DNA from 3 places in the Polymorphospora sp. A560 genome. Region 1 is predicted to be linked to each of the others. Evidence: riboswitches for the same ligand, from Rfam matches in the RefSeq annotation. Region 1 holds a riboswitch; each other region holds the start of a gene.
The links. A riboswitch is a leader RNA that binds a small molecule or an ion and turns the genes downstream of it on or off. The one in region 1 is predicted to bind thiamine pyrophosphate.

Region 1 (3,239 bases):
GTGGGCGTCCGGGCCGGCCACCAGGGCGGCGGTGATCGCGGCGAGGTTGATGACGTGACCACCGGCGGGCGCCGTCAGGCCGCTGGCGATCCCGGTGCCGACCAGGATCGGGCGCAGCGGCGCCCGGTAGCCGTAGTTGGACAGGACCGCCATGCCGGGCACGTTCTGCGAGGCCATCGTGACGACGAAGAGCGGCAGGGCGACGCTGACCAGGGCGGACACGTTCCAGGTCGGCGCGGTGAACTCGAGGACCGGCAGCAGGGCCGCCCCGGTCAGGCCGCCGGGCGGGCCGGACACCGCGATCGCGGCGACGGCCACGACGAGCGCGGCGGGCACCGCCCACCGGCGGGCGAACCGGGTCAGCAGCGCCCAGGTGAGGATCACCGGCGCCGCCATCAGCGGTACGTCGATCAGCGCCCGGACCGGGGCGATGCAGAGGCTGAGGAGTACGCCGGCCAGCATGGCACTGGCGATCGGCTGCGGGATGGCGGCGATCCAGCGCCCGAGTGCCGGGAACAGGCCCGCCGCCACGATGAGCAGCGCCGAGACCAGGAACGCGCCCACGGCCGCCGGGAACCCGCCCTCGACCGCCCCGGTCGACACCAGCAGGGCGGCCCCCGGGGTGGACCAGGCGACGCTGATCGGCAGCCGGTGGCGCAGGCTCAACCAGATCGCCACCAGCCCCATCACCACACAGAGGGCGAAGAGACCGGAGGCGGCCTGTCGCTCGGTGGCGCCCACGGCGCGCAGCCCGGCGAGCACCACCGCGAAAGAGCTGGCGAAGCCGACGAGGGCGGTCACCACACCGGCCAGCACCGGTTGCGCCAGGCGTTCCATCGACGGTCCTCCCCATGACCAGGCCGTTCCGCAAACGGAACGCTCCGGTCATGCACCATAGCCGGATGGATTCGCGTCGTACAAGCCGCCGACCGGCGGTCGACGGAGGCGGCGAGGGCGCCGAGGTCGGCCGGCGGGTCCGCGAACTCCGGGAGGCGCGGGGCGTCTCCCTCTCCGCCCTGTCCCGACGCGCCGGCGTCGGCAAGGCGACCCTGTCCGGCCTGGAAAACGGCACCCGCAACCCGACCCTGGAGACGCTCTACGCGGTGACGGCCGAACTCGGGGTTCCGCTGGCCGCCGTACTCGCCGCCCCCGGCACGGATGCCGCGACGATCCGCGGTACGGCGGTCGAGGCGACCCTGCTCCAGGTCTTCGACGAGGGCGACGTCACCTTCGAGCTCTACCGGATGCGGGTGCCGCCCGGACCACCCCAGACCTCACCGGCACACCAGCGGGGTGTGACCGAACACGTCACCGTCTTCAGTGGACTGCTCCGGGCCGGCCCCGTCGGCGCGCCCGCCCTCGCCGGCACCGGCCAGCACATCACCTGGATCTCCGACGTACCCCACGTCTACGGCGCGGTCGGCGACGACGAGGTGCACGCGAGCCTGCTGATCCGCTACCCCGGCCGGTCGCGACGCCCGTAGCCGGGCCACCCGGTCTCACGGCTCGTACCCGGCCCGCGGGCTGGATACGATGTCGGCAGTGACACGGGGTGCCCGCCCTTCGAGCGGGCTGAGATCACACCCGTCGAACCTGATCTAGTTCGTACTAGCGAAGGGATGTCCGGGTGAGCCCACGCCTGTCCGCCATTGCCCGGTGCGCCGCCGCTCCCTTCAGGAAGGCGTGCGGCCATGCACCCGACTGACCCGACCGACCACCGGCAGACACCACGCGTCCTCTCCATCGCGGGTACGGACCCGACCGGCGGCGCCGGAATCCAGGCGGACCTGAAGAGCATCGCCGCCAACGGCGGATACGGCATGGCGGTGGTCACCGCCCTGGTCGCCCAGAACACCATGGGGGTCCGCTCGGTGCACATCCCGCCGGTCGAGTTCCTCACCGAACAACTCGACTCGGTCAGCGACGACGTCGAGATCGACGCCGTGAAGATCGGAATGCTCGCCAACTCGACCATCATCGAGGCGGTCGCCGACTGGCTCCGCCGGCAGCGGCCGCCGGTCGTGGTCCTCGACCCCGTCATGGTCGCCACCAGCGGCGACCGGCTGCTCGACGAGCGCGCGGTCGACGCGATCCGGAACCTCGTCCGGCACGCCGACCTCGTCACGCCCAACATCCCCGAACTCGCCGTCCTCGCCGACGAGCCCGCGGTCTCCCGGTGGGACGACGTACTCGAGCAGGCACACCGGGTGTCCGCCACGTACGGCGTCACCGTCCTGGCCAAGGGCGGGCATCTCGCCGACGGGTCGGCCTCCGACGCCCTGGTCGACGCCGGCGGGCGGCTGTCCGGCGGCCGGGACCTCTTCGAGTTCCCCGGTGAGCGGATCGAGACGACCAACACCCACGGCACCGGCTGCTCGCTGTCGTCGGCGCTGGCGACCCTGCGCCCGCAGGCACCCGGCTGGGAGCATGCCGTCGACCGGGCGAAGCGCTGGCTGACCGAGAGCATCACCCACGGCGCGGCCCTGCGGGTCGGCCACGGCAACGGCCCGATCAGCCACTTCGCCGGCCTGTGGGCCGGCCAAGACGGAGCGTGGTCCTAGCCCGTACCGGCCACACCACGCTCACCGAGCAGCGCGAGCAACCTGTCGTGCGGGACGGCATACCTGACGTGGCCGTTGAACCCGACCGTGGTCGTCGCCATGAACAGCGAGTTCAGCAGCGCCTCCTCGGTCGCCTCGAGGACGGCGGTGAACAACGGATCCACATCGGACTCCGGCAGCACCGGCAGCACCGGCAGCACCGGTTCGGCCGTGGCGAACGCCAGCGCGTAGTCCCCGCTGCCGCTGGTGAAGTCCGACCCGACCCGGCCCATCGCGAAGATGGCGCGCCGGGCGAGGCGGCCGAGCTGGCGCGCGTCCAGGCGGGCGTCGGTCGCGACCACGATGACGCAGGAGTTGCCCGGATGCTCCGCGGCCGCCCCAGGCGCCGCTCCTGGCGTCACCGGTGCCACCGGTACGCCCATCCGCTCGCGCGACACCGGCACCCCGCACACCCGCAGTACGCCGGAGAAGTTCGACTGGACGAGGACACCGACGGTCGCCGCTCCGCGCGAGGTCGTGGTCACCCGTGACGACGTACCGATTCCGGCCTTGAACCCCAGGGCGCCGGTGCCGGTGCCGGCGCCGACACACCCCTCGCCCGGCAGCCCACCGGTGGCACCGTGCAGGGCGGCGAGCACGTGTTCCTCGGTCACCGGCCGCGCCCGGATGTCGGAGAGG
Region 2 (3,239 bases), 1.4 Mb from region 1:
CGGTGCCGGCCTGGCCGGCGGCGAACGAGCCGAGCGCCGGCGGGGCGACCAGCAGCAGGCCGAGCACCGGTGCGATCAGCAGCCAGCCGACGCGCGGCTCGTGGTGCCCCTTGCCCCCGTGCTCGTGGCCGTGGTCGTCGTGCTCGTGGTCGTGCCCGGCGCCGGTGGTGCCCGGCCGGGGGCGCAGGTCGTGCAGCAGCGTCATCACCGCGACCGCGACCAGCAGGACACCGGAGGCGATCAGGAACGGCCGCAGCCCCTCCTTGACGTAGCGCAGGTACATGTCGGTGAAGCTGGCCTTGAGTACCGAGCCGCCGAGCAGCAGCAGCACCACGGCCTGGGCCCGCCGGTTCATCGCCGTCCTCCGCTCACAGCAGCACCACACCGACCCCGACGGCCACCAGTACGGCCACCACGAAGGTGGCCGGGGCGAACCGGAACGCGAACCGCCGGCCGAAGACGCCGGCCTGCATCGACACCAGCTTGAGGTCGACCATCGGGCCGACGACCAGGAATACCAGCCGGGAGGTCAGCGAGAACTGCGACAGCGACGCGGCGACGAAGGCGTCGGCCTCCGAGCAGATCGACAGCAGCACGGCGAGCACGGCCAGCACCAGCACCGACAGCACCGGGTTGTCGGCGACCAGTTGCAGCCAGCGCTCCGGCACCAGCACGTTGATGCAGGCCGCCGCCATCGCGCCGAGCACCAGGAAGCCGCCGGCGTGCACCACGTCGTGGCGTACGGCCGCCCAGAACGCCCGGCCCTTGGACATGCCGTCGAGTTCGGGTCGGTGCGGCAGCCGGATCCAGTCGGCGCGGCCCAGCCGCAGCCACAACCAACCCATGATCATCGCGACGACGATGCTGGCCAGGCCGCGGGCGACCACCATCTCCGGGCTGCCGGGAAAGGCGACGGCGGTCGAGGCGAGCACGATCGGGTTGATCGCCGGCGCGGCGAGCAGGAACGCCAGGGCGGCGGCGGGGGTGACCCCGCGCCGGATCAGCGAGCCGGCGATCGGCACCGCCCCGCACTCGCAGCCGGGCAGGACCACGCCGGCGGCGCTGGCCACCGGTACGGCCAGGGCCGGGTGTCGCGGCAGCGCCCGGGCCCAGAACGAGCGGGGCACGAAGACCGCGATCACGGCCGAGAGCACGACGCCGAAGACCAGGAACGGCACCGCCTGCACCATGACCGAGACGAACACGGTCGTCCAGGTCTGCAGGCGCGGGCTGGAGATCGCGGTCGAGAGCGGCCCCCGGAAGACCACCAGCAGGAGCAGCAGCGCGGCGAGCACCTCGACCGAGCCGATCCGGTCGCCGAGGAGCGGGCGGCGCGGTGGTGGTCCGGGGTCGGGTGGGCCGCCGCCCGCCGGTCCGGTGCCGCTGGCGGGGCCGGCCCCCGTGGTGTCGGGGGCGGCATTGGCCGTGGTCACTGAAGGCTGGTCCCTTCACTACGGACGGTCGCGGTGGGGGCAGACCACCCTACCGCGCGACCAGGTGTCGGGGGCCACATCCGACCTCGGCGCTGTCGCGAAATCACCGTCGGTGCTAGCGTCGGCGCCACAACTTCATATCCGACAGGGGAGCGCACAGCGCTGAGAGTGCGGGACACCACCGCAGACCCTCGAACCTGATCTGGGTAATGCCAGCGCAGGGAGTTCGGTCGATTCTCCAGCCGCGCCACGACCGTCCGGTCGTGGCGTGCGTCTTGCCTGGTTCGCTCGAAGAACTGGGAGGCACAGCCATGACACAACCCACCGCCAGCCGCTGGCGTACGGTCGACATCGTCGTCGCGTCGGTGATCGCCGTCGCGTTCGGCGTCATCTTCTGGGCCTGGAACCTCGTGTGGAGCGCCACCGACCCCGCCTTCGCCTTCTTCCCGGGGGCCCAGGGCATCATCTACGGCATCTGGCTGCTGCCCGGCGTGATCGGCGGGCTGGTGATCCGCAAGCCGGGGGCGGCGTTCTACTGCGAGTTCCTCGCCGCGTTCATCTCGGTGATCCTCGGCAGCCAGTGGGGTGCCCTGGCCATCGTGCAGGGCGCCTTCCAGGGCCTCGGTGCGGAGGCCGCGTTCCTCGCGTTGCGTTACCGCTCCTTCAAGCTGCCGGTGGCCGTGGTCTCCGGCGCGCTCGCCGGCCTGGCCGCCGCGGTCTTCGACCAGATCCGCTACTACGCCGGCTACGACCTCGTCTCGTTCCGGATCCCGATGTTCGTCTTCACCGTGATCAGCGCCGCCGTGATCGCCGGTGCCGGCGGCTGGGCGCTGACCCGGGCGCTGGCCCGGACCGGGGCCCTGGATCGCTTCCCGGCCGGCCGCGAGCGGACCGCCGTCTGAACCGGATGCACCGATCAAGGACCGGGTACGCGGCGGCGCCCGCGTACCCGGACTCGGCCTGGACCGGCGACCCGGCACCCGGCGACCCGGCACCCGGCGGCCCGGTGGGGCGCCGGTGAGCACCGTCGAGCTGCGCGGCTTCGGGTGGCGGCACGCCGGCCGTAAGGCGTGGGCGGTCCGCGGCCTCGACCTGCGCGTCGAGCACGGCGAGCGGGTGCTGCTGCTCGGCCCGTCCGGGGCCGGCAAGAGCACCCTGCTCGCCGCGCTCGCCGGGCTGCTCGCCGAGGACTCCGGCGAGCAGGAGGGCACCGTCGAGATCGACGGGCTCGACCCGCGCAAGTCGCGGGAGCGGGTCGGCATCGTCTTCCAGGACCCGGAGAGCCAGCTCGTGATGGCGCGCTCCGGTGACGACGTGGCGTTCGGGCTGGAGAACCGGGGGGTGCCGGCCGGCGAGATCTGGCCCCGGGTCGACGAGGCGCTGCACCGGGTCGGTTTCCCCTACGACCGGGACCGGCCGACCGCCGCGCTGTCCGGCGGCGAGCAGCAGCGGCTCGCCCTGGCCGGCGTCCTCGCCCTGCGCCCCGACCTGCTGCTGCTCGACGAACCGACGGCCAACCTCGACCCGGCCGGCGCGGCGCTGGTACGCGACGCGCTCGATCGCGCGGTCGGCCGGGACACCACGATGATCCTGGTCGAGCACCGGGTGGCCGACGCGCTGCCGCTGGTCGACCGGGTGGTGGTGCTGGCGCCGGCCGGCGGCGTGACCGCCGACGGCGCACCGGATCAGATCTTCGCCAGCCACGGCGACACGCTGGCCGACGGCGGGGTGTGGGTGCCCGGCCGGCAGGTCCCGGCCCGCCGGGCCACGACGGCACCCGGCGACGTGCTGCTCACCGCCGGGGCG
Region 3 (3,239 bases), 590 kb from region 1:
CCCACGACGGGGTCGTACGGCTCGGCGCCCGGGTCCGGCCCGGTCACTTCTCGCAGACCCACGACCGGCCGGAGCTGATGGCGAAGACCCTGGTCGAGGTGTTGTGGCGCGGCGATGACCACCGGGACGGGATGGACCGGCACGCGGCGATGGCGGCACTGGGCCGCTACGAACTCGCCGGCCAGGGCGACCAGCGGTTCGGCACGCTGTCCGGCGGTCAGCAGGCCCGGTTCCTCGTGCTGCTGCTGGAGCTGTCCGGGGCGACCCTGCTGCTGCTCGACGAGCCGACCGACAACCTCGACCTGGCCAGCGCCGAGGCACTCGAAGAGGGGCTGCGGGCCTTCGACGGCACGGTGGTGGCGGTGACCCACGACCGGTGGTTCAGCCGGTCGTTCGACCGCTTCGTCCTCTTCCGCGGCGACGGCGAGGTGGTCGAGGTGCCCGAACCGGTCTGGGACGTCGCCTGACACCGTCCCGCATAGGCTCGCGACATGACTGAGATGCGCTACCGCCGGTTGGGTGACTCCGGGCTCGTGGTGTCCGTGGTCGGCATCGGCTGCAACAACTTCGGCCGCAAGCTCGACGCCGCCGGCACGAAGGCGGTCGTGGACGCCGCGATCGACGCCGGGATCAACCTCTTCGACACCGCCGACATCTACGGCAACCCGCACGGCGCCTCCGAGGAGCAGCTTGGCGCGGCCCTGCGCGGGAGCCGGGACGAGGTGGTGGTGGCCACCAAGTTCGGCATGAACATGGAGGGGGCCAACGGCGCCGACCGGGGTGCCCGCGGAGCCCGCCGGTACATCGTCCGGGCCGTCGAGGCGTCGCTGCGCCGGCTCGGCACCGACCACATCGACCTCTACCAGATGCACGAGCCCGATCCGGCGACGCCGATCGAGGAGACGCTGTCGGCGCTCGACGATCTCGTCCGCGCCGGGAAGGTCCGTTACCTCGGCAACTCCAACTTCGCCGGCTGGCAGATCGCCGACGCCGAGTGGACCGCCCGGACCCGGAACCTGACCCGGTTCGTCAGCGCCCAGAACCACTACAGCCTCATCGAGCGGGACGCCGAGACCGAGGTCGTGCCGGCCTGCGAGCGGTTCGGGCTGGGCCTCCTGCCGTTCTTCCCGCTGGCCAGTGGCCTGCTCAGCGGCAAGTACCGGCGGGGCGAGAGCGCGCCGCAGGGCACCCGGCTGGCCGAGGACCGGTGGGCCAAGCGGCTGGCCGCCGCGCCCTGGGACCTGATCGAGTCACTGGAGAAGTTCGCCGCGGAGCGCGGCCGCAACCTGCTCGACGTCGCCATCGGCGGGCTCGCCGCCCGCCCTGCGGTCACCTCCGTGATCGCCGGGGCGACCACCCCCGACCAGGTACGCGCCAACGCGCGGGCCGGTGCCTGGGAGCCGTCCGCCGAAGACCGGGAGGCGCTCGCCACCCTGCTCTGACCTGGTCCCCCCTTTACGGGGACCGGACGGCAGACGTACTCTCGGTCGCGGAAGTGACCCACGGGAGCCCGGTGCACCGGGCTGAGAGGGGGGCTGCAGCCCCCGACCGTCGAACCTGATCCGGGTAATGCCGGCGCAGGGAGGAGTGCTGCTGTGCCGTCTTTCGGACGACTGCATCTCGTGACCGACACCCGGCCGGGCCGGGATCCGCTCGCCGTCGTACGGGCCGCCCTGTCCGCCGCCGGCGCCGAACTCGTCGTACAGGTCCGGGTCGAGGACCTGGCGAGCGACCGGGAGGCGTACGACCTGGCCGGCCGGGTCACCGACCTGTGCGCGGCGGCCGGAGCGACCTGCCTGGTCAACGACCGCCTGCATGTCGCGCTCGCGGTCGGCGCCGCCGGCGGCCACGTGGGCGCGCTCGACCTGCCCGTCGACGCGGCCCGCCGGGTGCTCGGCCCGGACGCGGTGCTCGGCGCCACCGCGCGTACCGGGGAGGCGGGGCGGGCGGCGGTGGCGGCCGGGGCGACCTATCTCGGCGTCGGACCCTGCTACCCGACGTCGACCAAGGACGGGCTGCCGGCCCCGATCGGGCCGGCCGGGATCGCCGCGGTGGCCGGCGCGGTCGACGTGCCGGTCATCGCGATCGGCGGGGTGACCGCGGCCAGCGCCCCGGAACTCGTCGCGGCCGGCGCGTACGGCGTGGCCGTCGTCGGCGCCGTCTCGTCGGCCGCCGACCCGGCCCGGGCCACCGCCGAACTGCTCGCCGCGATCACGGCCGTCCGATGAGGCCGGACGTCGCCGTCGTCGGCGCCGGGCCGATCGGACTCGCCATCGCATGGCGCTGCGCCGCCCGGGGGATGAGCGTGGTCGTCCACGACCCGGCCCCCGGTTCGGGTGCGTCGGACGTGGCGGCCGGGATGCTGGCCCCGGTGGCCGAGGCGTACTTCGGCGAGGAGGAGCTGACCTCGCTGCTGGTCGCCTCGGCCGCCCGCTGGCCCGGCTTCGCCGCCGAACTCGCGCGGGCCGCCGGCACCGAGGTCGGCTATCGCGACGAGGGCACCCTCGTGGTGGCCCTCACCGCCGACGACCTGGCCGAGGCGGAGCGGCTGTGGACGTACCAGCGGGGGCTGGGGCTGCCGATCACGGTGCTGCGCCCGGCGGAGTTGCGGGCCCGCGAGCCCGGGCTCTCGCCGCGGGTGCGCGGTGGCGGGTATGCGCCCGACGACCACCAGGTCGACCCCCGGCGCCTGGTCGTCGCCCTGGCGGCGGCGGCGCGGCGGGCCGGGGTACGCGTCGAGCCGACCACGGTCACTGATCTGTCCACGGTGGACGCGGGCACGGTGGTGGTCGCCAACGGCGTCGGCGCGGCCGCACTGGCCGGCGTGCCGGTCCGGCCGGTCAAGGGCCAGGTGCTGCGCCTGCGCGCGCCGGACGGTGCCGCGCCCGGCTTCCGGCACGTGATCCGGGGCTACGCCGACCGGCGGCACGTCTACCTCGTGCCGCGCGCCGACGGCGAGGTGGTGGTCGGGGCGACCGTCGAGGAACGGCTCGATGACACCGTCACGGCGGGGGCCGTACTCGATCTGCTGCGGGCCGCGACCGACCTGCTGCCGGAGATCGCCGAATACCACCTCACCGAGACCCGGGTCGGCTGGCGGCCCGGTACGCCGGACAACGCCCCGATCATCGGTGCGCTGCCCGGCCGGCCGGGAGTGGTCGTGGCCACCGGGCACTACCGGCACGGCATCGTGCTGACGCCGCTGACCGCCGACCTGGTCGCGGACCTCGTCACGACCG

Region 2: another riboswitch for thiamine pyrophosphate. It lies ahead of QCD66_RS07515 (ECF transporter S component); the one in region 1 lies ahead of thiD (bifunctional hydroxymethylpyrimidine kinase/phosphomethylpyrimidine kinase).
Region 3: another riboswitch for thiamine pyrophosphate. It lies ahead of thiE (thiamine phosphate synthase); the one in region 1 lies ahead of thiD (bifunctional hydroxymethylpyrimidine kinase/phosphomethylpyrimidine kinase).

The regions. Positions count from the first base shown of each region.
Region 1 is NZ_CP122282.1:225,017-228,255, reverse strand. Features, by position in the region: gene QCD66_RS01100 (benzoate/H(+) symporter BenE family transporter) at 1-837, opposite strand, end outside; gene QCD66_RS01095 (helix-turn-helix domain-containing protein) at 903-1,484, shown strand; TPP riboswitch at 1,539-1,637, shown strand; gene thiD (bifunctional hydroxymethylpyrimidine kinase/phosphomethylpyrimidine kinase) at 1,692-2,561, shown strand; gene QCD66_RS01085 (P1 family peptidase) at 2,558-3,239, opposite strand, start outside.
Region 2 is NZ_CP122282.1:1,628,214-1,631,452, reverse strand. Features, by position in the region: gene QCD66_RS07525 (TIGR03943 family putative permease subunit) at 1-355, opposite strand, end outside; gene QCD66_RS07520 (permease) at 369-1,310, opposite strand; TPP riboswitch at 1,570-1,675, shown strand; gene QCD66_RS07515 (ECF transporter S component) at 1,745-2,335, shown strand; gene QCD66_RS07510 (ABC transporter ATP-binding protein) at 2,451-3,239, shown strand, end outside.
Region 3 is NZ_CP122282.1:812,893-816,131, forward strand. Features, by position in the region: gene QCD66_RS03850 (ABC-F family ATP-binding cassette domain-containing protein) at 1-467, shown strand, start outside; gene QCD66_RS03855 (aldo/keto reductase) at 501-1,442, shown strand; TPP riboswitch at 1,494-1,601, shown strand; gene thiE (thiamine phosphate synthase) at 1,596-2,228, shown strand; gene thiO (glycine oxidase ThiO) at 2,225-3,239, shown strand, end outside.